DNA from 4 places in the Candidatus Brocadia sinica JPN1 genome. Region 4 is predicted to be linked to each of the others. Evidence: riboswitches for the same ligand, from Rfam matches in the RefSeq annotation. Region 4 holds a riboswitch; each other region holds the start of a gene.
What was found. A riboswitch is a leader RNA that binds a small molecule or an ion and turns the genes downstream of it on or off. The one in region 4 is predicted to bind cyclic di-GMP.

Region 1 (7,481 bases), 110 kb from region 4:
CTATAACAATGTCTTGCGAAATAATGAAAAAAAAGAGACATTAAGCGGAAAGTTAGTGGGTGTCGTAACACGAGGTCCAATTTCACCTATGAGTAAAGATGAGAACCTTCAAACAAAACCGGCTATAGATGTAAAAATTGTGGTCATGACCTTATCAGGAAAGACCGTAGAGACCGTAGCGACTGACAATGATGGCAGATACAGTATCACCTTGCCTGCAGGGACTTATCGCATTGAAATGCTCCGTTCATCATCAGAGATGACAAAAGATTTACCTACCGTAGTAACTATTATCAAAGGTAAAGAGACACACCTTGATATTCACATAGACACCCGCATACGTTAGATGATGTATATTTTTAAATTATACGACCTTCCCGTAGTTAGCCCCGCACCGAACCCATAACTTCCATCAACTTCACTGCAGCCAAGATACACTTCATCCTCGGACCAAGGGAACCATTAGAACGATGTTCACCCCGAAGTGGAAAATAAAAAGGCAGTGAAAAGCCTTAGTCTTTTGGTCTTTTCGTTGATTAAGAAGCTTTTTTCTCGTGACTATCCTATGTTCCGGTTCGGTAATACCTCTGGCGGCTTTATCTGCAACGCCTCTATCTACGGCTTGGTTACCGTCGTTACGTCATACAAAAACAGTCTCGGCTCCTTGTCTCGCCGTCTTACCTCAAACAGCTTTCACCCTATCTTTTCCTGATTCCCCGATAGTCACGCCAAATTATCGTACGGATTATTCTCGTCAAATCCACGCTTCATATCCAGGACATCACCCGCCTATCAGACGAATTTCCGCTCAAACACTAAATATTTTAACAAATCTGCCGATAATTTTACCATCTAACGACTAAAGATACTAAATCCACACTTAATTATTGGGAAAGCGAGGTGATTGGGTACCTGAATGGATTAATAAATTTGCTAGACCTACAAAAGAGGTAGCAAATTTGAAAAAGGCAAACCAATCGTGAGATTGGGACGCAAAGCTATGGGTCTTCAATGAAGAATGAAGAATGCCAAGTTGCCATGTTTGTTTTACTAATCTTTTTGTTGGGAGAAGTAATTATGAAAGTTAAAAATGATCTTTTAGGATTTATTTTTTTAATTATTACCCAAGGGTTTTTCTTAGCTGAAACAGGATTCGTGTCTATGGTTTCAGCAGACGATGGCTGGAAGAATTTCTACGGCATTGCCTGGACAGGAACATCACCAGAGCATGCAAAATATGCAAAACAAATGGGATATGATTCTATAGCAATACAGACTAATACTACCTATAAAGGTAAGCAAGACTACGCTAATCTTAAATTCTATTTTATTGACCCCAAGAACTGGGCTTTTGACTTATTTGGATATGAAAGGTTTATAGATACTACGAAAACTTATTCACAAGCAGAAAAAGATTTTTACAACCAACACATGGTGTGGAAAAGTTATGATACGTTCCCCTACAATTTGGCGTCAGGTTGGTTCCAAGGCACCTCCACCAAATTTTCCGCCATGTGGGATTTTCAACAACAGGCAGTTATTGATATGGTTGTCGAGAAAGTCATGACGATGTTTCATGGCTATGAAGACGCAAGTTTGCCATTTACCTTTGCAGGATATATGGATGATGAGCCAAGTCTCAATGGCATTTTTTATCGTTGGGAGAAAAACAGGAATAGTGTAACTTCTTTATCCTATTGGACAGGGACAGAATCTGGACGGGTGCATGATGCCATTGTACATAAGTATGCAACATATCAAGAAGGAAAAGCTGCATTTTTCAAGAAGTTGCGGGAGAGAATGCTGCAAGATTTTCCAGATGCTAAATGGATTGGAGAACCTTATAGTATGTACTGGGGGTGGGTAAATGTGATAAAAGATTGTGCCGATAAAGATGTTTTGACTCACGATATGTTAGTGCAAGAAGGTTCGAACACTGAATTTGTCGATGATGATAGGATCTTTAATTCAGGGGTAACTATTACAAAAGATATGGTAGGTGTTACTCAACCGAATAATGTTAATGAGTATGAAAATCGTCTTTATGCAGCCAAGGCAGGCATTAATGGGGCATGGTATAATTGGTTTGGGAGATTCGGAGGCACGGGAAATATGCCGAATTTCAAAAGTATCACAGAGGTTTATCCAAGACTTAAACTCATACGGTGCTTGCCGAATTGGGACAATTTAAATAATGTTCCTCTCACCGATCGTTCATGGGATGGCAGTGTGTATCGGAGCACAAAGAGTTATGCCAGCAGCGATGTCATGTATTCACGTCAGCCGAAGACAGGAAAACTCTTTGCGGTATTTAACACAACGAATGGGGTGGTAAAACTCAATGCGGGTGAGACGGTCACTGGAGTACAACGTGCCGATAGCTACTTTATTGAGTCCGGTGATGGGAGCGCAGATGTCGATATCCTTGGCGATGAAATAAGGTTAAAGAGTGGGGTTGGCATTGATGTCGATGCAACCAACGGTCAGGTGAAGGGGAGGGGGTACATTTTTACATTATCAACATCAACCGGTATAGCCCCTAATGTGACGACGGGGTCGGCGACCGATGTGGCGTCAAATTCTGTCACGTTGGGAGGCACAGTAAATGCCAATGGCTTATCAACTACAGCATGGTTTGAGTATGGCACAACAAGCGGGTCATATGGCAGCAAGTCATCGGCGCAGGGTGTCAGCGGTTCAGGCGATACAGCGATAAGCATAGACATAAACGGATTGTCGGCAGCGAAGACGTATTATTACAGATTGGTGGCGCAGAACAGCGCAGGAACTGCGTACGGGAGTGAAATGTTTTTTACTACATCAGACACTATGGCGCCAAATTGTTCCATAAGTATCAACAATGGCGACTTATATACCAAATCCACTGCCGTGACCCTGGCTTTATCTGCTACTGATGATGTGGGGGTGACAGGGTATTATCTCTCTATGGATTCAACGGTTCCATTAGCGTCGGCAGCAGATTGGACTACGGTATCATCCACTACCGGTTTTTATGCCAGCGTTTCGTATAACCTAAGCGCCGGGGACGGCGGCAAGACGGTATATGCCTGGTATAAGGATGCCGCCGGGAATGTATCAAACACAACCAGCGACTCAATCACTTTAGATACGACTATTCCACTGATAACAATCACGAGTCCTACATCCAATACCACTCATACAACAACGAGTGGCACGATCACCCTAGGCGGAAGCGCCTCAGACAGCGCAAGCGGTGTAAGCAAGGTGGCATGGAGTAGCGACAAGGGGGGAAGCGGCACGGCCAGCGGAACGACCGGTTGGTCTATCTCCGGTATAAGTTTATCGACAGGTGATAATGTAATTACCGTTACAGTCACTGATGGGGTAAACAACACAGGGACAGATACAATTACCGTTGAGAAGTTGGAAACGAACACCGGCACCGGCCTGCAAGCATGCTATCCTTTCAATGAGGGGACCGGGACAATTGCTACAGATAAGTCCGGAAATGGTAACGACGGTACGATCAACGGTGCTACATGGGCGGCAGGGAAAAATGGAAATGGGTTAAGTCTTAATGGCGTCAGCGATTCCGTATCAATTCCCTGCATAAATAGTGAAGAGATCTCTATTGCAGCATGGTTCTATAAAAATGCAAATGATACAACGAATGTTGATGCCATTTTGGGCGCATGGAAATGGAATTCTGATGTGCAACTTCAGGAGGGGTTTGATGTGCGATTTTACAATACCACACCTGATAGACTTGAATTTATTCTTATGACGCAGGATGGGAATGGGAAGAAAACACAGAAAACTGCTGTAAAGGACTTGAGCAATTCAGTGGGTAAGTGGTATCATGTTGCAGGGACATACAACAAGACAACGGGAGAACAGAGGCTCTACGTGGGTGGCCTGCTGGTTGATACAAAATTCCATCCCGCCGGTAATACAATCGTGCCATCGACATCTTATGCTGATATGAGAATAGGGTACTCAAGGATTAATAATGGTTATTTTAATGGCAAGATCGACGAAGTCTACTTTTACAATAAACCTTTGAACGACCAGGAAGTGCAAGATTTGTATAATGCCGTTAGCGATGGCATGCAGTCCCGCTATACGTTCGATGAAGGAAGCGGATTGGTCGCCACAGATTCATCCGGCAATGGTAACGATGGCGCCATCGTGGGGGCAACATGGACAACGGGTAAAAACGGTAAGGCATTGAATTTTGATGGAATTAATGATTTCGTGTCAGTTCCACGGACAAATCAGGACGAAATTTCCATTGCTGCATGGTTCTACAAGACCGTAAATGATAAAAAGGCTGTTGACGCCATTTTGGGCGCATGGAAATGGAATTCTGATGTGCAACTTCAGGAGGGGTTTGATGTGCGATTTTACAATACCACACCTGATAGACTTGAATTTATTCTTGTGACGCAGGATGGGAATGGGAAGAAAACACAGAAAACTGCTGTAAAGGACTTGAGCAATTCAGTGGGCAAGTGGTATCATGTTGCAGGGACATACAACAAGACAACGGGAGAACAGAGGCTCTATGTGGGTGGCCTGCTGGTTGATACAAAATTCCATCCCGCCGGTAATACAATCGTGCCATCGACATCTTATGCTGATGTGGGAATAGGGTACTCGAGGGTTAATAATGGTTATTTTAATGGCAAGATCGACGAAGTCCGCCTTTACAATAAACCCTTAAGCGACCAGGAGGTACAAGACTTGTACAATAGCATCGGTTATTGAATTCCCTGGAAAATTTAGTATAATGCTCCTTAAAGGCCTAACGGAAATGAATTGATAGGGGTTGGAAGGGAGAAGGTTGTAATTAACAAAGGAATGACGAGTAAAAATAAAACACGGGTAAGCATAGGCTTACCCGTGTTTAATGGCGAGATGCACCTTGAAGAGGCGATAGATTCAATTCTTTCCCAAACGTATTCAGATTTTGAACTGATCATCTCTGACAATGCCTCTACCGATAAAACACAAGAAATTTGTAAGGCCTATGAAGCCAGAGACAGGCGCATTTGTTACTATAGAAATGAAAAGAATCTCGGAGCTGCCAGGAATTTTAACCGGGTCTTTGAGTTATCATCGGGTGAATATTTTAAATGGGCAGCCCATGATGACCTGTTAACCCCAGACTTTTTATTGAGATGCGTTGAGGTGCTCGACCATGATGCTTCCGTGGTCCTGTGTTATCCCCGGACGGAGATTATTGATGAACATGGGAAATTTTTAAGGAACTACGATGTGAAATTGAACACGGATTCGCCGAAACCGAACGAACGTTTTCATGATCTTATCTGTATCTTTCATGGTTGTTATCAGATTTTTGGGTTAATTCGGGCAAGCGCCCTTAAAATGACGTCTCTTATCGGCAACTTTACCGGATCGGACAGAAATTTGTTGGTAGAACTTGGTCTCATAAATAGATTTTATGAAATTCCTGAGCGGCTCTTCTTTTCAAGAGACCATCCACAACGTTCAATAAGGCACGTCTCTTTCTACTCACGCGCAGCGTGGTTTGACCCGGCAAAAGAGAGACAGGTGGCATTTCCGCACTGGAAAAGGTTTTTAGAGTATCTTAGGTCGCTCAGACGCGCCTCATTAAACCGGTATGAGCGTGCGCGTTGTTATCTGCACATGGTGCAATGGTTAGGGATGAAATTTAACTGGCAGTGGTTGCTGAAAGATTTGATAATGGCCGTCAGGTCCGCGGTTTGGATTTTTCTGTGGAAAGCAAAAAGGGTGTTTTTGCAAAAATGAACAATGATTCGCTGATAAGCTCCGGAATTTCGTGTTGATTCTATTCCTATGGCTGTCGCCTGGAATAAAACCGGTAAATAGAGGGAAGAAACGATGGAGGACATTCTATGAAAGTGGCCATTCTTGCTGGAGGCGTTGGCACCCGCCTCGTTGAAGAAACAGAGGTAAAGCCGAAGCCGATGGTAGAAATTGGTGGCCGGCCGATTCTCTGGCATATTATGATGCACTATTCTCATTACGGCTTTAAACACTTTGTGATTGCCCTCGGTTATAAGGGGGAGGTGATTAAAAAATATATGGTGGATTATTGCTCACTGAACAGCAATTTGACTGTTCATTTGGGTAGCGGGGAGGTAAAGGTCCATAGTGCAGCGAAAACAGATTGGACAATCGATCTGGTTGACACCGGCATACCGACGCTAACGGGTGGCCGTATCAAGCAACTTTCTCCATACATGGGAAACGAGACGTTTATGCTGACATGGGGGGATGGGGTTTCCGATGTAAATTTGCATGATCTGCTCAGTTTCCATCGCTCTCACGGCAAGTATGCTACGTTAACTGCCGTTCGGCCGCCTGCGCGGTTTGGTCATCTTGAGCTGGATGGCAATCGTGTGGTGGAATTCTCCGAAAAGCCACAGACGAGCGAAGGGTGGATTAATGGGGCTTTTTTTGTTTTGGAGCCAACGGTATTTGATTATATCGACGGTAATGACACGCAGTGGGAGAAAGAACCGATGGAAAGACTGGCGAAAGACGGCCAGTTAATGGCATACCGTCATACATCTTTCTGGCAATGCATGGATACGTTGCGTGATAAGAGATTATTGGAAAGTCTTTGGCAAGAGGGTAATGCGCCCTGGAAAATCTGGAGGGAATAGCATGCGTATATTGGTAACAGGACACAACGGTTATATCGGCGCCGTTATGACGCCGATGCTTATTGCTGCGGGGCATGAGGTGGTGGGGCTGGACAGCGATCTCTATGCACAATGCACGTTTGGAGATGATACTCAGAACATCCCATCGTTAAAAAAGGATATCCGGGATGTTGAGTTGTCCGATCTTGATGGGTTTGACGCCGTGTTGCATCTTGCCGGTCTTTCAAATGATCCGCTCGGTGATTTGAATCCGGAATTAACGTATGAAATTAATCATACTGCATCGGTGCGCCTGGCTAAATTGTCGAAAGAGACTGGAATTAAGCGCTTTATTTTTTCATCGTCTTGCAGCATCTATGGCGTTGCGGGCGAGAATATGGTGACTGAAGAAGCAGAATTTCATCCGGTTACTCCCTATGGTATCTCGAAAATGCTTGTTGAGGGGGAAGTGGCAAAGCTGGCGGATGCAGACTTCAGTCCCACATTTCTCCGTAATGCAACAGCCTATGGGGTATCGCCGCGCCTGCGCTTTGACCTTGTGCTCAACAATCTGGTCGCCTGGGCATTTACTACCGGTCGTGTATACATTAAGAGCGACGGCACCCCCTGGCGCCCTATTGTCCATATCGAAGATATATCCCATGCCTTTATAGCGGCGCTGGGCGCGCCGAGGGAACTCGTGCATAACCAGGCATTTAATGTTGGCATCAATGGGGAGAATTATCAAATTAGGGAGATTGCGGAGATCGTCAAAGAAACAGTGCCGGGATGCCATATTGAATACGCCGAGGACGCAGGACCGGATAAGCGCTGCTATCGTGTTGA
Region 2 (7,481 bases), 3.2 Mb from region 4:
TTCACTGCGCTAGAAGTCGTCGTTGCTCCATCGTTATCTGTTGCTTTTGCTGAGAGTATATAACTGCCAGCGGTTACATTGTTCCATGTGAGAATGTGAGGTTCGGAAGTTGTTTCACCAAGTTTTGTGCTCCCCGCGTAATACTCAACCTTGCTCACGACACCATCAATATCCGAGGCCGTTGCCGTTATCGTTATGTCCGTTGGTGTTGTAAATGTCGCCCCCTCAGTCGGGTTGGTAATAGCCACAGTGGGCGATGCATTATCTCCCAAACCATCAGCAAGATTTTTCCCTCTCGAGAGTATTTCATTGGCGCCTCCTCCCGTCACGACAAATAAATATGCGGTGTAGGGTGAATGTGTCCTGTTAAAAGTAGGGCAAAGTTCAAAGCCTTTGTTCCACAAAAGCTTTATAATGTCTATCTGCGATACAGGCGCTACCCTACCAAATCCTCTCCCATTTGCCTCGTTGTATACACCCATGATAAACCACCCGTGATAATCCAGAGGCCCAGGTTGGTCTATTTCGGTAATATTTTGGTAACCCACATCACCCGGATACCGATCAAAATAAATATTGGGATAAATTACGTAACCCCTTTTCCACTCACTCGCGCCATATATTTCGTACACCCCACTACTACTACCACCGCCTCCAGGAGATCCCTGGTCCACAATATTTGTGCCATACTTTAGGTATTTCGTTTTTATATAATGACTGTCTGGATAGATTGATACCTCTGACACCTTGGCTCCATTATCCCACTCGAGTCGAACGGTCTTGACATTTGCATCATCCTGCACAACAACCGCTGTTGTAAGTGTTCCACGATTAGCGCATGCATCAAGGTAAAACCCTGCCTGATCCTCATTGACACTCTTGATCACCAGATCCTTGATCGCATGTTCATAATGGTGTCCGCCGAAAAAACGTCCATATTTCAGTCTTATCTTACTATTCTCTAGAGATACTTCCAATGCTCCATCTGTATCTGCCCCAATGCTAATACTTCCCCATTCTTGCGCAAAAGAGGGAAAAGACAGAATGAATAAAAATCCTAATATGCCGGTGAAAGAAATCGCCCCTAATATTAATTTATGTCGAATAGCCATTTTCTTACTCCCCAATTAACATTCAAATAAAAAAGCCTTACTGCAAAGATATTCATAAAAACATCTTCGGCAGTAAGGCTATCTTGTTTAAACTACTTCCCTGTATGTTTAAAGACCCTTTACTTTGCGTCCCCTGATTACTCAGGGTTTGCCCTTATCGAAATGTATTTCTATATAATTAGTGTGTTAGTGTGTTAGTGTGTTAGTGTGTTAGTGTGTTAGTGTGTTAGTGTGTTAGTGTGTTAGTGTGTTAGTGTGTTAGTGTGTTAGTGTGTTAGTGTAAAATACAGCATAATCACATCTGTGTCAAACAAAAAATAAAAATAATTATTAATAACCTAAATCCTGCAACAAGGCAAAGCCTTGTTGCAGGATTAGACGAGAAAAGGTAGAATCTCCAAGGGAATTGAAGGTATTTTAAGAATAAAAACACCTAAAAGGAGGTTCACCTTTTCAATGAAGACTATAGCACAAAACGGGGAAAGAAGACAACCGAAAATCAAGACGGAGATGAGTGGGAAGGGATTAACAGTACACGCAGCACTCTTACCAGTCCTAACCTTTATGTATGGGGAATATGGGGAAGTTGTTATTCAGGCAGAGAGTACAAGAGGCAATCCGTAAGGAGCGGGGGGGCAAATGCCCAGTATCAGATTGTTGATGCCATGCAAATGGCAGTAATCGGTTTGATAGCCGGAGCGACCTCGATGGTGCAGATAACGAAGGTATGGGCAGATGAGGTACTGATGAAGATGGCGGGATGGAAAAGAATCCTGTAGATACGACAATAGGACGTATGATGAAGCTGGTAACGCAGAGGGATATTGTGGAGCTGACAGGGATAATCCATCGATTCAGGGGACAGGTGTGGAAACGGGCGGTGCGTTCAGGTCACAGATTGAGAAGTGCGCTGAGCGATATGTGGATAGACGTTGATTCAACCGTGGATGGAGTATATGGGAATCAGGAAGGAGCAGAGGTTGGATACAATCCTAAGAAAAAGGGCCAGAAGGCGTATCAGTATTTAATGGCATTTGTTGGAGAAACAAAAGCAGTAAGGAAGTTGGTCAAAATCGAGAGGGGGTTGTTTCCTCTGCCCCTGTACGAGTATTTCTGTTACGTTACGACAGAGCGGTTAAGTCCGATAGAGGCGCATGGTTCGTATGGAGAGAGGGCTACGTGTGAGACGTGGATAGAAGAGTGTAAGAGTCAGATGAATGCGGGTCATTTACGTACGGGTGAATTTTTGACCAATGCAGCGTTATTTCAGTGTGCTGAGAATACTGCAAAAGGGGATGGTATACCTCCGTGCCGGTTTTGTCGCTCCGAATGGTTAAATCAGGACTATTTCCCAGTTCTTTTTGTTCATAATGAAACTGAGTAGCTCAGAAAATCGCTAAACATTGAGGTTTATTATTGATTTTTGTCCGGAAAGGCTATTGCTGAAGGGCGATTTTCGCGGCGCGAAAATCATTTGCAGAATTTAGGTTTCAATAAAACGGTGGGTGGAGCAGGGAACCAAAGAGACACAAAGTGGTTTATAAAAACCAAAAACAACATGGAAACTGTTCCACTCACCAGAGAAAGGAGTAAGGGAAAAGGGAGCAAGGATACTTTTATCAGTAATCAGTAATGGGAGGTGGTAAAAGATTTTCCTGTTAAAGGAATCGGTTAAAAGCAGATTGAAAAAGCCATTCATGGATTATTCAACACCCGAAAAAAAGATATGTTTAAAGAGGGAGTAATGTGAGGAGCAAAGGCAAAGGAAAAATTGCAAGAGAGGAGGACAAGATCAAAGAGATGAAGGAATAGGGAAGCAGAGGTATGTAAAGAAATTAAAGAATGGGACAGTAAACCGGTATAGGGTTGGCGTGCCTTGAAGTATGGAATACCTGAGTGGTTGAAAATACCACCTCTGCGAGCCTAATTCCTCGTAGAGAAGTTTGTACCTATGCACATACAATGGAGCAATCCGTATGCGTAGAAAGATAGCGTACCCACCGTGAGGTGATATGACGGAGTTACGAGGTACAGATGACCTTTTGGGGTGTATGAGTATGGCGTATTATTCGCGCCAACCTCCCTTCCCTGGTGAAGCACAAGCAATGTCCTTGCGGAAGATGTCGAAAGAGATTAGGCGAATACATCTCTGGATAATGCATTAGAACATACATCACGAAGGGAAAACATGTCCTCGTGAAAACGGGGATGGGTAATCCATATGACCGAGGGAGAGCGCTTACATCTTGGGACATGAGTCCCTAACAGTGCGGTATAAGGGCAATCCGAAATCCAATCTGTATGAGATGGTGATAGACCGTTTCTCTCAAACGACTATCTTTAAAGCCGTCAGCATTGCTCATAATAGTCATGAACTGGTTTCAGGATGAAGGGGCATAACCATAGTGGAGTTGATGTACGTGACAGATTGAATACGTTCAATGATATGAGGATATTCTTTAATCATACATGGATAGCGCCAGGAGCCTCTCTTGGGGTGTAAGACAAGGATATCCAAACAATCAGGAAACACGGTTGAGAAGTATGGTTTCGGAAATCAATCAAAAGGAAACTATCGAGAGATGCTTAAGTATCATTCATTACGAGATAAGGTGTTCGGTCTTAAGAACCTTTATGCTGCTTTTCGGCACGTAAAGAAGAACAAAGGGAAAGCCGGTCTCGACAGGGTAAGTATTAAGCAGTTTGAAAGTGACCTTGAAAATAATATCATGAATATTCACAAGGAGCTAAAAACCACCGTATACAAACCCTCGCCTGTACTGCGGGTATATATTCCCAAAGGCAAGCATGACAAGAGACCTCTTGGCATACCTATTGTTAAAGACAGGGTAATACAGCAGGCGTTCAGACAAATCATAGAACCTATTTTCGAGAAAGAGTTCTCGGATAATAGCTTTGGATTCCGTCAAAACCGATGCTGTCATGACGCTATCAAACGGCTTGAAATGTATAAGCAAGAGGGGTATACCAGTGTCCTTGATGCCGACATAAAGGCATTCTATGACACTATACCACATAAGCTTATCATGGATAGGCTGCGTGAAAAGATCGCTGATGGATGGGTTTTGAACAGTATTGAAAATATGCTTAAGGCAGGTGTCATGGAAGATGGCATCGTGCATAAGACAACCGAAGGCACTCCGCAAAGAGGCGTCATTTTCCCCTTACTTGCCAACCTTGTCGGTGACATCATTGACAAGGAGCTTGAAAAGGCTGGATATAAGTTTGTCCGTTATGCCAATGATTTCGTTGTCATGGCAAAAACCAAAGAAGAACTCCCTGCCGCCCTGAGTTACGTCAAAGAAATCATTGAAGAGAAGCTTGGATTGGAGTTGAGCAAGGATAAAACCAAACTCACCAACTTCAAACGAGGCTTCAGGTTTCTCGGATACAATTTCTCTGGCAATTACAAAGGGATAAGCACGAAATCACTGGACAAACTCAAGAGCCTGTCCTGATGAAAATCAGGAACACCATCAGAGACATCACCAGACGCACACAAGGCGTCAACCTTACAGCCGTCATTGATAGATTAAACCCTGTGATACGGGGACATGTCAATTACTTTCGGCTGGGCGATGTGAAGAAACTTTATCGCTCATTAGACTGTTGGGTACGGATGAGGCTTCGATGCTTCAAGTTCTCAAGAAAGTGGAGAACAGACAATAAACGTTTCCCTACTCACCGTTTCTTCAAATTGGGGTTACTCTCATTTGAACGAGAATTTCTTAAGGTATGTGCTAAATCATGATAGGGTACTTTTCTCTATTCGAGAGCAACGCTGTGGGGTCGCTAACTACGAGAAAGACGTATGGTTAAAAGGAAGCACTGCACGTTGTCCAGTGCTTCCGGCGACGATTGGGGCTGGAGGCTAGTCCTCCAGTCTACCAGCTTATAGAATTGAAACTTTTCCGATTTTCTCCTTAGCAAGGGGAGGTAAAAAACTTCTTTTCCCCATTTTCATGAGGACAAATTTTAGCAAGTTTTTACTCTATGCAGTAGAGCGAACTTAAGTTCGCCTTGCTTCATCCCCTATTCACAAGGGCGTAAAGAGAGGTTAATTTGGTTGCGGCCACGCCAGGTATTTGTCTTAATAATAATGGAAAATTCACTTAGATAAGAGGCTTTTTCTATATATTATTGCCAAAGGAAGGCGCAATGTCTCATAAAAGGAAATATTTCGAGTTTATTACAAAGTGTATGCAGAGAAAGCACTCACTGTGGTATCTCTTCATTGCAACGGTATTTTGTTTTACCGTAACGGCTTCTCCGGAAGAGATACTCATACCTGGTGACCAGAATTTGGAAGAGGCTTTCTCGGAATTGAGTAAAAAGGGACAGGTAGAAAGGGAATTTCATCTGTATGCAACAGATGGTTATCAGGAAATGGCCGACGGAGAATTTATCTATTTCTGGGGGTTTGCACATGCAAAGGATTTTGCCGATGCCGGAGAAATTAAAACAAAAGAAGAAAGGGATGGAAAATTACTGCCACTAAAAGTGCCTGGTGACGAGATACGTCTCACGTCAGGTAAGAACTACGTCGTCGTGTTGCACAATGCTGGATTTTATGAAATTGAGGAACATTCCGGGATTCATGGCGTTCCTCACACCATCCATTTCCATGGATTGGATTTAATCCCAGCTTATGATGGTGTGCCAAACCTGCCATATACTCCTGTATTTCCAGGAGAAAAGTACCGGTATTTGTTAACAATACCGGAAGATATTGAAGGGTCGTACCTGGGACACTGCCATGTGGATACCACCAATCATCTCATGGCAGGGATGTATTTCCCTTTGATACTGGAAAAAAAGCCAAATGAAATCTACGGATATAAATTTGACAGAGAATATACGCTTATTATGAGCGAAGTTGATAGTGAATATATGGAGATGCTCAGGACAGAAGGAAACATACGGCGTGGATTGGATTGGAAGTCAAATTATTTTATGCTCAATGGCAGGATATTCACGGATAATTTGACCAATCCTTTGTCCACGATTAATGACCCTAAGACAAGGATTGTCGCATACGAAGGTGAGACGGTTTTGATTCGATTAATGGCCGTGGGGTATAACCATATATTTGCATGGCATCCGCACGGGTTTCATGGCTTGGTAATCGGGACAGATGGGAGAAAGTTAAGCTATCCCTATGAAAAAGATACTTTACTTATCGGATCGGGTGAGCGATATGACATTTTCTATAAAATTCCTGATTCCTCTTCGATGAGAGGATGCTCGTCATGCAATTACGGACCTGGTATCAGCATAGCCCATGACCACAATATGATGGGGATGGTAAGTCAGGGAATGTATCCGCACGGGCCACAAACTATTTTTGATGTGAGACCGAAAAATATGAGATCGAATGATAAATAATTTTTTCCCTGCAACAAGGTGTCTTGGTGATTCAGAAAGGCTGCTGGATGCCTGATTTACTCCTGAATCATTGAACTGTTATCTTTTTTACCATGGTTCCAATTGAATCAATAGTGGAGGTATTTTCAAAAAAGGAGGCATTTTTCCGATTTTCGGCCAGCCATTCAACATAAACAGAATCATCTGACTGATTGAACGCGACATTTGCATAATTTGCCAATGGATTATATAAAAACTTTATTTGAGCAAGATTTACTCCCATATTAAATAATTGATCAATAATAGTTTCAAGGCTCTTATCATGGGTAGCAATTACGACAAATTGAAGATCTTTCAGTTGATATGGATATATATCGTAGTATTGTATTCTCTTTACTAACTCTTCCAGAAAGCACGTTTTTTCCCCCCATGGCAAATATTTTAGCAGTAAAGATTTTTGATAAATTTCATCTTTTGGACTAATATGGGCAAGATATCCAAATTTTTTGGGATAATAAATGATTATTGAAGTACACGGCCCGACTCCTTGCGTTTCAAGTACTTCCCCTGATCTTGTCATACAGAACTCATTCATATCAACCCTTTTCCCTTTTATGCTCCTGCTCATTTCTTTTCCAGATGTGTTCATTTTGGAAGCTATGTTGGTATAATACTCTACTATCCTGGGAAGGTAGAATTTTTTATATTTTTGATAATGATTTGAAACAGCTTCATCTTCGTCAATCTCAGCTATGATTATCCATGAATGCCCGAAGATATCAAATTGTTCGAAAGAACTGAGAACCCTTACATCCCGGTAATCATTTATTATCATTTTCCCGGATTCTCTGGTAAGGGCTAATCTGATAGCATCTGTATCGATTTTCAGTTTTAGAATAGTACTGTCTTCAATAAACCTCGAATCAGTCAGCATGAGTTTATTTTTGTTTACCAGATAAACTTCACCAGTCCTTCCCAAACCTT
Region 3 (7,481 bases), 2.1 Mb from region 4:
CATTATTATGATCATGTCCTTCGTGTGCAGAGACAGAAACAGGAATAATGAAAGGCAAAAACAAAAGAAAAAGAATGGCATTTCTCAAGTAATGATAGTTTAACACATCAAACTCCTTTTATAGTATTACTGCGTAAAAACCTCTTTTCTCCGTTCTCCGTTTTTACGAAGACTGGTTTCATGAGGACTGTTTCGGTAAATTCATTTTGAAGCTGTTTCAAATTCATAGTTGGACCTCAGCCTCAGGCTTTTCCTGTTGGTCTTTTTCACTCTCTTTTTTCAGAACCTCATCCAGGATTCCACTTAATTTTTCTATACCCTTCTTAATTTCCGTTACGTATCGCTGCAATGCTTCATCCAGTTTTTTTGATGCAGCTTCACCCGCCTTTTTCATTTTCTCCTCATATTCAGGCATTTTTTGTTTTATCTCTCCGAGGGCTTCATCCATACGCTCTGACAATTTTCCGCCCAGCGCTTCTAATTTTTTAGCAATATCAGAAAAGGTATCATCTTCCTGTATCGTTTCTTTTGTTTGTGCATAATCTACCCTCCATTTTCCATCCTCTTTTTTAAGAATCGTTTGGAGTGGAACAGTAGTTTCAGTGCCATGTTTCTGTACTCGCGCCGTTGTCTCTATGGTAGTAAGGTCACCATCAATAACAATCTTGCCAAACGTCACAAACGCATCTTTGAATTGTTCGTTGGATGTGTCTATCAAAGTTCGGGTCGATGTTGTGGCATATTTACGGGCATTCTCCATGTCCTGAATTTTCATGGTATCCCAAAAGTGTTGAGCTACTTCTTGCGGGGATTTGTCCCTGTAACAGCCAGACACGAATGTAGTTGTTACAATAGTCAAATAAACCCAACTCAAGCAAAATCGTTCCAGAATCATTTTAATTCCTCCAATGCTTTAGTACTTTCATTTTGTACCTCTTAAATAAAATGACTTACCCATTATATTACACGGAAGTTCAGATATGTGTCAAAAAATCTTTGATTTGTTGAATATAAATTTTTTACGGCATTTTCTCAAGGTAAAATGTAACTTGGTCGTCGGATTGGAATCATAAGGTATTGATGGTCAGCATTGATCTTCAAAGATAAAAAAGATCCTCTATCCATTGGATCACGATGTTGAAAATTTCTCCTTGAGTGTTCGTTTAAATAAGCTATACTTGCACGAATGCTTCGTTATGCAGACAACATATGTCCATGCATTTGAGGAAGTATTTGGTATCGTATTGGGTATAATCCGCTCAGTTTTCATAAATTTTCGGTCTTATCAATTTGATGCAAAAGAAATTGTTATCACGGTGTTCAATTATGGAGGCTGTACAAATACAATGAAAGCGAAGACAGGTCTTATTGCGCTTCTTATCGTCATTTCGTCTTTCCTTTTTTTGAAGAATATCCCGGTATGCGGGCAAGCAGAAAACCGGGAACTCCCTGCTGCCGGTAACCCGGATGCCACAGGATCGGTGAATACAATAGACGCCCTTACCGGCGTTATTCAAGTAATTAGGGAATTAGGGAAAGAAATCGAAGACAAAAAAACGAAACTCCATGAGGCGGAAACACATGAAGAGAGATCAGAAATATCGAAAGAAATTGATAAACTGAATGAACGATTGGAATCTCTCAGGGTAAATTTTGAGGAAATTGCAACTGGTCTGGATTTGGAGACGTTTTATGCAAAACCTCAAAAACGTTTTGACTGGAAGGAGGAAATCCAAACCCTGATAGGGCCGATTATTAATGACTTGAAAAGCATAACTGCCCGCCCACGGTTAATTGAAAATCTGCGGACACAAGTGGATTACTACGAAAAGCAAATTTTCCTGGTAAGAAATGCCATAGAAAATATCCACAATCTTGCTGCTCAAGTGAAGGGTGAAAATCTGAAAAATCAACTCATTGACCTTGAAACTGAATGGTATAATAAAGGAAAACAAATTTCAAGCCAGCTTACCGTGGCAAAATACCAATTGGCTGATAAATTGAGTGAAAGGAAATCTTTTCTTGAATCGAGCAAAAATATCGTGCAGGTATTTTTCAAAAGCCGGGGGAGAAATTTTGTCTTATCCGTATTAGCATTCCTTTTTGTATTCTTTTTGCTTCGTTACATTCACCGGCATATCTATAGAGGCAGTTTTATTCACAAGACGGTGGCGAGTTCGTTTTACATTCGCCTTGCAGAAGTGTTATATTATGTACTCACATTTGTCGGCGCTACCGGGGCATTATTGATCGTATTGTATATTTGCGGTGATTGGGTACTTTTGGGTATTGCATTCATTTTTATTATAGGGCTTATTTGGGCGGCGAAACAAACTCTTCCTCGTTTCTATGAACAAGGCACCCTTTTATTAAACCTTGGAACTGTGAAGGAAAATGAACGCGTGATATACAATGGTCTTCCATGGAAGGTGGCTTCGTTGCACCTCTATACCCTCCTGGTTAATCCGGAATTGAAGGGTGGAATGCTCAGGATTCCCATACGGGATTTGAAAGATATCAGATCGCGCCCATATCATCCGGATGAACCCTGGTTTCCTTGCAAAGAAAACGATTGGGTGCTTCTGGCAGATGGGACAATGGGTAGGGTGGTTACACAGACTCCCGAGACTGTACAACTTATTATCGGCGGTGGCAGTTATAAAACTTATCCTACGGAAGAATTTTTGAAACAAAATCCAACGAATATTTCCAGGAATTTTCGCGTTAATGTTACCTTTGGTATTGATTACCAGTATCAGTCAATAAGCACTACAGAAATTCCTGATAAACTGAGAGAAATGATAAAGGCTGGGCTTATAAACGAAGGTTATGGGAATGACATCATCAAGCTTACTGTGGAATTTAAAGCAGTCGGCGATTCATCTCTCGACTATATAATTCTTGCTGATTTTTCGGGGCAGGTTGCAAAAGATTATTATAAACTTTCCCGAATCATTCAAAAAATTGCATTAAACACATGCAATAAATTTGGGTGGGAAATTCCTTACACGACATACACCATCCATACTGCTCCATCTCAGTCTCAGCAAAGAATTTCTGTGCCGATTCAACCCACCACAGATACCGCAAAGGTCACAGAGACTTCATCTTGATGGTCGACACCTTGGCCTGTTTCAATAGAAAAATAACAGAAGGTATTTTCTATCAAGAAATTTAGTAACAATGTAAGTTTTCCTTGCAATTAATTCCTAAATTTGTTATTTTGTTGGCCAAAGTATTTCCTTAACCTTATGGTAATCATCTACTTACTATTTTAGAATGATAATAAATTGATATTGGAGTGTTGTTTGGGAGATTCTAAAGTATGAGAAATTTCTTAATTAGCTTTTTTGAACGATTGGAAACAAGTATCCATAAATTCAACGGCAACGGAAATGGGAACGGGAACGGCAATCACCCTATTCCTGAATTATCCGAGCATGAATTAAGATTCGAAAGTATGCCTCTTGGGGCAGGTTTCCATACTCCGTTGTCAACAAAAAATCCCCTAGACATTACCATATATAGGGCACAACAATACCTTCTCCGCAATCAAAACCGGTCTGATGGACATTGGGTGGGAATCTTAGAGGCAGATACTACCATAACATCTGAATACATCATGCTCATGCATTTTCTTGGAAAGGTAAACCAGGAAAAACAAAGATTGGCAGCGAATCTACTCTGTGAACATCAGATCTCTGACGGGGGGTGGAATATTTATTACGGAGGGCCGAGCGAAATCAGCGCTTCGGTAAAGGCCTATTTTGCCTTGAAATTGGCAGGATACTCTGCAAACGAACCCTTTATGCAAAAAGCCAGGAAGCGCATCCTTGAGATGGGCGGCATCATGAAGGCCAACTGTTTTACGAAGATTTATCTTGCCATGTTTGGACAGGTTGATTGGCAGGCCGTACCCGCTGTTCCGGCCGAAATGATCCTGTTTCCACCGGGTTTTTATTTTAGCATCTACGAGATGTCGTATTGGTCGAGATGTATTGTTGTTCCCCTTTCCATTGCCATAGCTAAAAAGCCGCATATTCCGGTAGGGGATGACATGCTGAAGGAACTTTACCTGATCCCGCGCGAAAAGGTAGTTTACCGTATTAAGCGGGACCAATCGGGATTGAGCTGGCATAATTTCTTTATTGATGCCGATAGTATTTTCAGGAGATATGAACAGCAACCCATTAAATTTATCAGAAGGATGGCCCTCCGCAAGGCAGAAAAATGGATGCTGGACCATGTGGAAAAATCCGGTGGTTTAGGGGCTATATGGCCCGCAATGGTCAACTCGATCTTTGCCATGAAATGCCTTGGATATCCGGATGACCACCCCGCATTAAAGAGCCAGTTGCAAGAGGTAGAAAACCTGGTTGTATACGAAGTGAATAAACTCTATTTACAACCATGCGTATCGCCTGTCTGGGATACGGCATGGGCAATCATTGCGCTTCATGACTCGGGGATACCCGGCAGCGATCCGGCATTACAAAAAGCAGGGCGATGGCTCATCAGCAAGGAAGTCAGGAATTTTGGAGATTGGGCTTTAAAGTGCAAGGTGGAAGAACCGAGCGGCTGGTATTTCCAATATGCAAACGAGTTTTATCCCGATACCGACGACAGTGCGGCCGTGCTTATGGCATTACAGCGGGTATCATTGCCTGAAACTGCCCACAAGGAGGCATCGGTTTTACGTGGATTACGATGGATTATGGCTATGCAATGTGATGATGGAGGTTGGGGCGCATTTGACCGCAACAATAACAGAGCTATTCTCAATCACATACCGTTTGCGGATTTTAATGCATTATTAGACCCGAGTACGAGCGATGTTACTGCCCGATGTACAGAATTTTTAGGTCGTATTGGGTTTAGTAAGACCTCGGGCCAGATTCGCATGGCGATAGAATTTCTCAAAAAAGAACAGGAAAAAGACGGAACATGGTTTGGGCGTTGGGGCGCAAACTATATTTACGGCACATGGTCTGTGCTCGCCGGACTTGCAGCAGTTGGAGAGGACATGAACAAGCCGTATATCAAAAAGGCCGTTGCGTGGTTGAAAAGTGTCCAAAATTCCGATGGGGGATGGGGCGAGACGATAAAATCGTATGATGACCCATTCCTTAAGGCAATTGGCAAAAGTACGCCTTCGCAGACGGCGTGGGCTTTGTTGGGTTTAATGGCCGCAGGTGAGATACATTCTGATGCAGTAGAAAGGGGTATAAAATTTTTATTAATGAAACAAAAAGAAGACGGAAGCTGGGATGAAGTTGAATTTACCGCAACGGGTTTCCCTAAGGTCTTTTATTTAAAATACCATATGTATCGCAACTATTTCCCCTTGATGGCATTGGGGAGATATCGCAATTCCATACATAACAAGGTGTGACGTGGCACACTTTGTCTGTTTCCACTGAAAAATTCACATCACGATAAGGGCAAACCCTGAGCGATCAGGGGACGCAAAGGACAGGGTCTTGTAAGCGGTTTAAACCGCTTAAACCGTTCAAACGGCTTTGAAAAAGACAGCCTTACTGCCAAAGATGTTTGCTATGAATATATTGCAGTACGGCTTTTTTATTTTTAGGACAAGAAAAAAGGGGCATAATTTTTTATCCACCTATTTGATTCTTTGCTGAACAAACATAATAGCTATTTAACTTTGCATCCTTTTTATTTCAAAAAATTAATACCATAACTATGACCGAACAACAAGAGCAACAAGCATCGTTTCCATTTTCTATTACCCTGCTTATTGCTGCAATTATCGCAGGTGGATGGAACGGCAGGTAGATGAGGAAAAGGTGCTTGCCCGTCTGTGGCAGGATCCATTTCAAGCCGTTGAAAGTTATAGAAAAGATGCCAAGGTGTCACATCAAGATTTTACAATTCGTAATATCAATGACCCCTGTTCAAAGATATTCATACCTCAAAAAGATATTAAGAAGGTATTGATCATGCCCGTTATGATTACTGATGGTCATTATACAGAAGATGCAGAGGAGCGACAGAGAACTCGATATGCCGTGCTTTCAGCGCTTCATGTTGCCGGATATCAACCCAGGAATGAAACACATATTGGAGCGTTTAAAGCAGAGATTAATGGGGAAGAACGTCTAGTTCCATACGAGTGGTATCGTCAGGATACGCTGATATTGCAAGCGCTTCGTAATGAATTTCCTAACACCATCTTTTTTACCACAGACCTTGACGCACGCCTCTGGCATACACAGAATTACCTTTTACAAGGAACCTGATCGCCGCATCGAGTTATGGACTGGAATTTCCTGGTAAATGGCAACGAGATGTTCCTCCGTTTAGATCCACCTATCAAACTTCCGTCTTTGTTGCTGCGTTACAGACACTGGGCATCTTAAATGAAGATGATGCCGATTTAAATAAGATACGTCCTCGCATCTTTGAAATAGGAAGGGGGGGCATATGATTTAACTCCTACAACAAGGGATCCAGAGTTTTGTAAGGGGTAACTATTCAGTGAAAATATTTTAAAATATGTTTGACAGGATATCCGGGACAGAGAGTCGTTTGGATTAGTTTGTGGCATATATGGCCTGTAGAGGTGGTTAGTACAGCCTACATGAGGAGAGAGCACAGACATGGACAGGCTGGTGTTGGTAAGAGGAATTCGTGCTTTTGTCGTGTCTTATAGCGCCAATAAAAAGGATGAAAAAGCCTGTGATATAATAGCCGCAGTAAATAAATGGGTGGCTCATCATACAGGCGGATTCATTGACGATAGACAATATAGACATAGAGGTAACGCTCCAAAAAGTAGAGAAGCTTCTTTCTGAAGAGAAAGTGCTGTCGCCAGCCATGAGGTCCATGGTAGAGTTATTGGTAGTAGTAATAACGCTGCTGGTTGGTCGTTTAAACCGTAACAGTCGCAACAGCAGTAAGCCTCCCTCAAGTGATCCGAATCGCAAGAGAGAAAGCAAGGCGAAGGGCGAGAGGAAGGCGGGTGGACAAAAGGGTCGTGAGGGGGTGACGCTGAAAAGGGTTGAGAACCCTGATAAGGTGGAAGTGATAAAAGTAGACCAAAGGAAGTTGCCGCGTGGGGAATATACGGTGGTGGGTTACGAAGCGCGCCAGGTGTTTGATATGAAGATTTCACGGGAGGTAACAGAGTATCGTGCAGAGATAGTAGAGGACGCGGAGGGGAACCGATTTATCGCGCCCTTTCCTGAAGGAATAACAAAGGCGGCGCAGTATGGGGCGGATTTGAAGGCGCATGCAGTATATATGTCACAGTATCAACTGATACCCTACAAGAGGATTCAGGAGTATTTTGAAGAGCAGATGTCGATGCCGGTGAGTGAAGGTTCCTTGTACAATTTTAATCAGGAAGCCTACGAATATCTGGAAATCTTTGAGGAGAAAAGCAAAGCAGAACTCACCAAGTCAGAGGTGTTGCATGTGGATGAAACGAGTATTAACAAGAACGGGGATAGATATTGGTT
Region 4 (7,481 bases):
CAACCGTGAGCCATATAGTCATAATTATGTGGGCGAGGAAATTAAATGCATTATCCCGGCTAGCGGGATGGTCACGGCGCTGGATCCCATTATTCGGGCCGAAGGAGGGACATGGATTGCTTATGGCAGTGGTGACGCCGATAAGGAGGTAGTAGATAGCAAAGATCGTATTGCCGTTCCGCCTGACAACCCACAGTATACCCTTCGGAGAGTCTGGCTTACCCATGAGGAGGAAGAGAGGTTTTATTACGGCTTTTCCAATGAGGCGCTGTGGCCGCTTTGCCATATCGTGTACGTCAAGCCCAAATTTAATGAAGCAGATTGGCTGGCATACAAATCGGTGAATCAGAAATTTGCCAATGTTATTTTGGAAGAGGTTGGAAATGGCAAGGCATTCGTTTTTATTCAAGACTATCATTTTACCTTACTCCCCAAGATGCTAAAAGAAAGCAGGCCGGATTTGCTTGTAGCACAGTTCTGGCATATTCCCTGGCCAAACCGGGAGGCATTCCGTATATGCCCGTGGGGTCAGGAAATTCTGGAGGGACTCCTGGGAAATGATCTTCTGGGATTCCATGTCCAGTACCATTGCAACAATTTCCTCGATACTGTAGACCGGAATCTGGAGTCAAGGATAGATTATGGAAAGTTTACTGCCACGAAAGAAGGAAAGACGACCCATGTCCGGCCATTTCCCATTAGTATTGATTTTGATGATCTCAACTTGCAATCTCAGGGGAAAGACGTTGAAAATGAAATGGCGCGAATCAAGAGAGAACTTGGTTTAAAAGGACAAATTATCGGTGTGGGATTAGACCGGGTGGATTACACCAAGGGCATTCCTGAAAGATTTAAGGCCATTGACAGATTCCTTGAAAAACACCCTGAATATAGAAATAAGTTTACCTTCATACAGGCAGGCACCATAAGCCGGATCCACATTGAGGACTATCGGGATTACAACGATACGATATATGACCTCATGAACGAGATTAATCATAAATACCATAGTGGAAGGTGGACGCCCATACGATTATTAAAATCACACTTTAATCGGATAAGTATACAGGCCCTCTACCGTTTATCGGACATCTGTATCGTTAGCTCATTACACGATGGCATGAATCTGGTTGCCAAGGAGTTTATTGCCACCCGTTTCGACGAGTCTGGCGTATTGCTCCTCAGCCGGTTTACCGGCGCAGCCGAAGAACTCACGGGCAGTATTCAAATCAATCCTTACGCTATCGACACTTTTGCCGGGGCGATAAAGACCGCCATCGAAATGCCTCCCGACGAAAAGAAAAAAAGGATGCAACGACTCAGGGAGCATCTGCTGGAACACAATATATACAACTGGGGACAGAGTATAGTGAATGAACTCATCAAATTACATCAATGAAATACGCATTCGACCATATTCAGACTATTAACGAACTTCTCCGGACACAGAAGAAAATAATCCTATTGACGGATTTTGACGGCACCTTAACGCCTATTCGTGAACATCCGGACCTTGCCATGCTCTCGGAAGAAGTGCGTCAGATTTTATTGAAATTTTCTCAGAACAGAACATTCTTTCTTGGCATAATAACGGGGCGTTCACTCCGGCAGATAAAAAAACTGGTTAATATTCCAGGGATTTTATATGCAGCCAATCATGGAATAGAGCTGGAGGGACCGGGCGTACGGTTTAGCAGTTCAGAGGCAAAAAAGGCACGCTGTAATCTCTGGCACATGTATATGCGGCTCTTTAAATCTTTAAGACATATTGAAGGGGTATACCTGGAAGACAAAGGCTATACCATTAGTTTGCATTACCGGTTGGTCAAAAAGGCAAGTGACGTGGAATTCGTAAGGAAGACCCTTGACAGTATTACAAAACCTTACGTAGAGAGAAATATACTGTCCCTGAGTACGGGAAAGATGGTTTATGAGATACGTCCGCCGGTAAAGTGGAATAAAGCCACTACGATTCAATGGTTATTGACCAATTATTTTCCCTTAGAATTCAACGGGGATGCACTTCTTGTTTATCTTGGCGATGATCAGGCAGATATAGAAGTATTTACTGCTTTAAGCGGGAAAAGGCTGATGATCTTTGTAGGAACACCATTGGATACATTCTCGGCTGATTACTTTGTCAACTCACCCGAAGAGGTAAAGGTTTTTTTAGAACTTCTTTATAATCAAAAAAGCGAGGACAACAATGGGCACCTTACAGAAGGCAAAAGAGCCATTTAGATTCTATACGCAGACACATATACCAGAACTCACCGGGCTAAAGGCAAGCAATCTGCAGGAGTTGTTAGACCTCATAAAAACGGTTCCAGGGTCGGTTATCTATCATCATACCCACAGTTTTCTTCAGCAACACCAATATTTGTCACCGGAACCTCCAAATGATTTTGCCTATTGGATTAATGGTGTTTTGGGTGACGAGGTGCTCGGCGAAGATCTGTTTAGTATTGATACGATCCAATACACAACCATCCGTGAACTTCGTAACGAAATCATTCGCACCATTGAAAACTACATAGCAAAACATCCTAAATCGCTTCAAAGATTTGCAACATCAGGGGAAGCGTTCCATTTTGTAAAATCGATTAGCTTTGTCTTTCAAACACCCTATACAGCCTCAGACCTCAAGGAATTTCAAGCAGTATTGCAAAGGATTACCCTTGATTCTATTTACTTTCACATGTTTGAGGCCAGACTTCGTATTGGAGTGGGTACGAATGATTTTTCTCACTGGCTTGAACATAGTCTGTCAGAGAGCAAACTGGCAAATAAAATTGCATCGCTGGATCCATATACCCATACCATGGAAAACCTGAGATTTGCTCTGGTAAAATTAACAGAAAAAAGGATTGTTGAACTCTCTTTAGAGGAATTTCCTGCCAGGGTGACACTTCAAAATCCCTAAATTTTCGTGAAATAATGGCAAAGATCACTGAATATGAATCCATCGTTGGCCCCCACACCATTGAAGAATTGAAATTATTGGCAGGCAAACTTCAGGGGAAACTCATCCAGAACATCAATTCAACTGCTGTTGGTGGCGGTGTAGCAGAGATTCTTAATCGCATGGTGCCTCTATTGCAAGAATTAGGGGTAGACACCCGATGGGACTTTATCAAGGGTGGAGAGGATTTTTTCAACGTCACCAAAAAATTCCATAATGCCCTGCACGGTAAATCCGAAGAGATCACTCCGCAGATGTTTGAAATCTTCATGGAGACAAGCCAGCGGAATATTGACGAGGTGAAGACTATTGGAAACGTTGTGTTCATCCATGACCCGCAGCCTATCACCCTGGTTAAGAAAAAGACTTCCATTCCTGACAGCAAATGGATTTGGCGGTGCCATATAGACGTATCAGCGCCCGATAAGCAGGTATGGAACTTTTTGGCGCCATTTATCCATCAATATGATGCTGCTGTCTTTTCTTCTCCAAATTTTTCACAACTCTTACCTATCAGACAATTTCTGATAACACCTTCCATCGACCCTTTAAGTGATAAAAATAAGGATTTGCCGCAGGAGACAATCGACAAAGTCTTAGAAAAATATCATATACCTGCAGACACTCCCATTATTACTCAAATTTCACGGTTCGACTATTTAAAGGACCCTATCGGCGTTATTGAGGCGTATCGTTTGGTAAAAAAACGTATTGACTGTCAACTCATTATTGCCGGCGGTACGGCCACAGACGACCCGGAATCGACCAAGGTCTTTGCAGAGACAAAGGAAGTTGCTGGCAATGACGCTGACATACACATCCTCCCTATCCCTTCCGGCAGCGACATTGAGATCAATGCGCTCCAGAGGGCATCTGACGTTATTATTCAAAAATCACTTCGTGAAGGATTTGGACTTACCGTAACAGAGGCATTATGGAAGGCAAAACCAGTTGTCGCATCCGGCACAGGGGGTATTCCGTTACAGGTCAAACACAAATATAGCGGCCTCTTATGTCATAGTGTTGCCGGCGCAGCATTCGCCATTAAACAGTTATTAAACAGTCCTGAATATGCCAAAAGACTTGGTAAGAACGGCCATGAGCACATTAAGCAGAACTTCCTTCTTACCCGTCACTTAAAAGACTACATGCTCTTATTTCTGTGCATGTACCATCCCGAAGATATTGTTTACTTATAAAAAAGATTCATCGTTTCTCTGCCCAAATATTCATGCTTATTTTTTCTCAAGACGTTTTGGACTGGATTTTGAAAAATTACATGGTATATTTTACATTTATAGAGATCGGGCAAGATAAACTTTTTAAAAGTAAAAAAACATTTTATTGCATTCAAAAAGATAAAATAACTTATTAACATAAACAAATAAGACATTACGATAAAGGTAAACCCTGAGCAATCAGGGGGCGCAAAGTAAAGGGTCTTGCTAGCCGTTTAAGCGGTTTAAACAGTTTACGCCGCTTATGAGACAGCCTTACTGCCGAAGATGTTTAAGTGTATATCTTTGCAGTAAGGCTTTTTTATTTTCATTTGAGACGATTATCGTGAAACAAAGGGTTTCCAACGCCGTTAAGAAAATAAAGAAAATTTGAGTTTGAGCAGGAGAGAGGTGATGGGAAAACTTGTTTTCTGGTGCAGAATTTTTTTAAGCATTCTGGTCGTAGGTTTTTTCCACGCTTCAAGAATTTACGGACGAGAGCTTCTGAAAAAGAAGATGGTGGCAAGTACAGAGGTTACCATAGGGCAAGGAGCAAGGGGGGTTTTCCAGAGAGAGGAATTGGGAGGATTGAAAGAATGTCCATTGGGAAGAAATGAAAAATTAGAAGAAAAGGGAATTGCCATACAATCTGTAAATCAGTCCAAGAACATAGGTGTGCTTGTCCTTGCACACGGAGTACATCGCATGCACGGAGAACAGGTGCATGAAGAGCGCAATTCGGAGGCACTTCCCTTGTGGAATGCTTCTGTTCTGGAAGTGGTAAAGCCACTCACTGATAAATATCCGCTGGAAGTTGCCTTTGGTATGGCTGATCCGGATACCATAAAGGAAGCTGTTCATAGCTTAGAAGAAAAGGGCGTTTCTGAAGTGATCGTGGTGCCACTCTTCATCTCCTCTCACAGCCCAATCATAGGTAATTCCCGTTACATCCTGGGTATTCAGGAGAAATTGCCCGAAACTACCACTGTTAAATCCTTACCAAGGATAGAAAGCAGGATAAAATTTCGCATGTCAGGCGCTCTGGATGATAGCATGCTCGTTGCGGAAATTCTTTTCGAAAGGGCTATGGAGCTTAGCGCTAATCCGCCTAATGAAACGGTTATTCTGGTCGGGCACGGGCCTAATGATGAAAAAGAAAATAGACTCTGGCTGGCTGACATGGAAAAGCTAGCCTACTATGTTCGCGAGAAAGGCAACTTTAAGAAAGTTAAGGTTGCGACATGGAGGAGTGATGCCCCGGAGGAGATCAAAGAGAGGGCTATTCATGAGCTGAGAACAATGGTAGAGATGAGCGGCAAAGACGGGAAGGTCATTGCAATCCCACACTTACTCGCCACGGGTGGTGTAGAAAGTGAAATTGTGGCCGCTTTGAAAGGACTTCCCTATATCTTCAATGGCAAAACCCTATTACCCCATAGCAACATAACGAGGTGGGTAGAAATGCAGGTAGAAGAACAAATGAAAGAATCCACGGGGAGACAGCGATGAAAGAAAACCATTGTGATGAATTAAAATCCATTGATTATCCCATTCATTACCTTCGGTAAAGCAGGAGGTCAATTTTTCATCTAAGAAATATGGCTTTGCAATTAGTTGAGCTTAAACTTTAGATAACTTACCATACAGAGAAAGAGGGGAATATGAAATTAAACAATTTGTTAATACTCGCGTTATTAATAAGTTTTCTTTTTGTAGGATGTGAAAGAGTAAAAAAGGTGATCGAGAAAAAAGAGATACCTAAGATTACCGTGCAAGAAGATTTGAATGCCGAAAAAATGGCTAGCGATCTCTGGAGGAAAATACAAGGGGAAAAATATTGGGTCAACTGGAAGATGTGGCCAGGCAAGGAAGCGTTATATACAGGAGGCAGAGAACCTCATGGGGCATTATTAACTACTTACATAAATGAACCCGCCTTAAAGACATTTATAGATAAAAGGGAACAGATGCAGCCCGGAGCGATAATTATTAAAGAAAATTATATGCCTGACAAAACCCTTGTTTCTATCACGGTAATGCACAAAATAGAGGGTTTTAATCCTAAGGTAAACGACTGGTTCTGGGCTAAATTTGAACCAGACGGCACGATCACTACTGCTGAAAAATATGGTCAGACTCTGATCCTGGCAGGTAAAGTTGCAACGTGTATTGAATGCCATAGTGAACAGAGCGCCAATGACTATATTTTTACAAGCCATTTGAGGGAAGGAGTGTCAGAAGCTGTAAAAGTGGAAATGGAAATACCCGACATCGAAAAAATGGCTCATGAACTCTGGAATAAAATGCAGAGTGAAAATTACCACGTAAACTGGAAGATGTGGCCAGGCAAGGAGGCATGTTATGAAGGAAAGGAGCCACATGGCGCTTTCTTAACTACCTATGTAAATACTGCCGCCCACGAGGTAATTATGCAAAAAAAGGAAAAGATGCCTCCCGGAGCGATAATTATTAAAGAAAACTACATGCCTGATAAAAACATCGCCTCAATAACCGTGATGCATAAGATAGAAGGTTTTGCTCCTGATGCTTTTGACTGGTTTTGGGTTAAATTTGCCCCAAACGGCAAAGTCATGACTGAAGAAAAAGATGGCAAGACCATAACGTTGGCCGGTAAAGTTGCTGGCTGCATAGAATGTCACGGGAAACAAACAAGTAACGACTATATTTTTACAAGTCCTTTGAAGTTAGAGCATATGTATTAATCCCATATCCACTAGAAAGGTAAAAGTATGAAAAGAGTAGGATTTGCTAGCGCAATAGTTTTTTCTTTCTTTTTTGCCACTGCTTGTAATCAGAAAAAAACTGACACAGAGGTATCGTCAGAGGATATCAAACGTCAAACAGGGGAAGCCCTTGAAACAACCAAGAATTATCTCATACAGAAAAGAGAAGAGTATCAGACGCAACTGGAAGATAAACTACATGAACTCGAGAATAAGATAAAAGAGCTTGAAGCAAAGGCAGCGAATGCAGGAGAGGAAACCAAGGCCAAGTGCCATGAGATGATTGAAACGTTGCAACAGAAGCAAAAAGATGCAAGAAACAAATTGGAGAGACTCAAGTCTTCAAGTGCAGATGCATGGGAAAATCTAAAGTCTGGAACAGAAAATGCTCTGGAGGACTTGAAGAAAGCATACAGCGAGGCGATCTCTCGTTTTAAATAATTTTCGTCTCAAAGGGGAGACAACTTTGTTTTTCACGATTTGGATTATCAGCGGCATTATCGCCGGCTGGCTCACTGGACTGGTGGTAAAAGGACGAGGCTACGGACTCATTGGCTT

Region 1: it holds a riboswitch for cyclic di-GMP, as region 4 does, so the genes downstream of both, BROSI_RS00035 (LamG-like jellyroll fold domain-containing protein) here and BROSI_RS00455 (sirohydrochlorin chelatase) in region 4, are expected to answer to the same signal.
Region 2: it holds a riboswitch for cyclic di-GMP, as region 4 does, so the genes downstream of both, BROSI_RS15340 (LamG-like jellyroll fold domain-containing protein) here and BROSI_RS00455 (sirohydrochlorin chelatase) in region 4, are expected to answer to the same signal.
Region 3: it holds a riboswitch for cyclic di-GMP, as region 4 does, so the genes downstream of both, BROSI_RS10080 (hypothetical protein) here and BROSI_RS00455 (sirohydrochlorin chelatase) in region 4, are expected to answer to the same signal.

The regions. Positions count from the first base shown of each region.
Region 1 is NZ_BAFN01000001.1:4,119-11,599, reverse strand. Features, by position in the region: gene BROSI_RS00040 (carboxypeptidase regulatory-like domain-containing protein) at 1-346, shown strand, start outside; cyclic di-GMP riboswitch class I at 958-1,041, shown strand; gene BROSI_RS00035 (LamG-like jellyroll fold domain-containing protein) at 1,078-4,749, shown strand; gene BROSI_RS00030 (glycosyltransferase family 2 protein) at 4,801-5,775, shown strand; gene rfbF (glucose-1-phosphate cytidylyltransferase) at 5,883-6,656, shown strand; gene BROSI_RS00020 (NAD-dependent epimerase/dehydratase family protein) at 6,658-7,481, shown strand, end outside.
Region 2 is NZ_BAFN01000001.1:3,349,077-3,356,557, reverse strand. Features, by position in the region: gene BROSI_RS15340 (LamG-like jellyroll fold domain-containing protein) at 1-1,112, opposite strand, end outside; cyclic di-GMP riboswitch class I at 1,178-1,275, opposite strand; partial or broken gene BROSI_RS19265 (transposase) at 1,569-2,388, shown strand; gene ltrA (group II intron reverse transcriptase/maturase) at 3,605-4,591, shown strand; gene BROSI_RS21470 (group II intron maturase-specific domain-containing protein) at 4,591-4,884, shown strand; gene BROSI_RS15320 (multicopper oxidase domain-containing protein) at 5,292-6,518, shown strand; gene BROSI_RS15315 (cache domain-containing protein) at 6,586-7,481, opposite strand, start outside.
Region 3 is NZ_BAFN01000001.1:2,234,654-2,242,134, reverse strand. Features, by position in the region: gene BROSI_RS10100 (hypothetical protein) at 1-106, opposite strand, end outside; gene BROSI_RS10095 (hypothetical protein) at 224-895, opposite strand; gene BROSI_RS10090 (mechanosensitive ion channel family protein) at 1,347-3,113, shown strand; gene shc (squalene--hopene cyclase) at 3,326-5,392, shown strand; cyclic di-GMP riboswitch class I at 5,431-5,545, shown strand; gene BROSI_RS10080 (hypothetical protein) at 5,781-6,260, shown strand; gene tnpC (IS66 family transposase) at 6,754-7,481, shown strand, end outside.
Region 4 is NZ_BAFN01000001.1:109,326-116,806, forward strand. Features, by position in the region: gene BROSI_RS00430 (alpha,alpha-trehalose-phosphate synthase (UDP-forming)) at 1-1,399, shown strand, start outside; gene otsB (trehalose-phosphatase) at 1,396-2,241, shown strand; gene BROSI_RS00440 (DUF5752 family protein) at 2,207-2,923, shown strand; gene BROSI_RS00445 (glycosyltransferase) at 2,938-4,161, shown strand; cyclic di-GMP riboswitch class I at 4,355-4,466, shown strand; gene BROSI_RS00455 (sirohydrochlorin chelatase) at 4,594-5,688, shown strand; gene BROSI_RS00460 (cytochrome P460 family protein) at 5,841-6,902, shown strand; gene BROSI_RS00465 (sll1863 family stress response protein) at 6,930-7,364, shown strand; gene BROSI_RS00470 (GlsB/YeaQ/YmgE family stress response membrane protein) at 7,390-7,481, shown strand, end outside.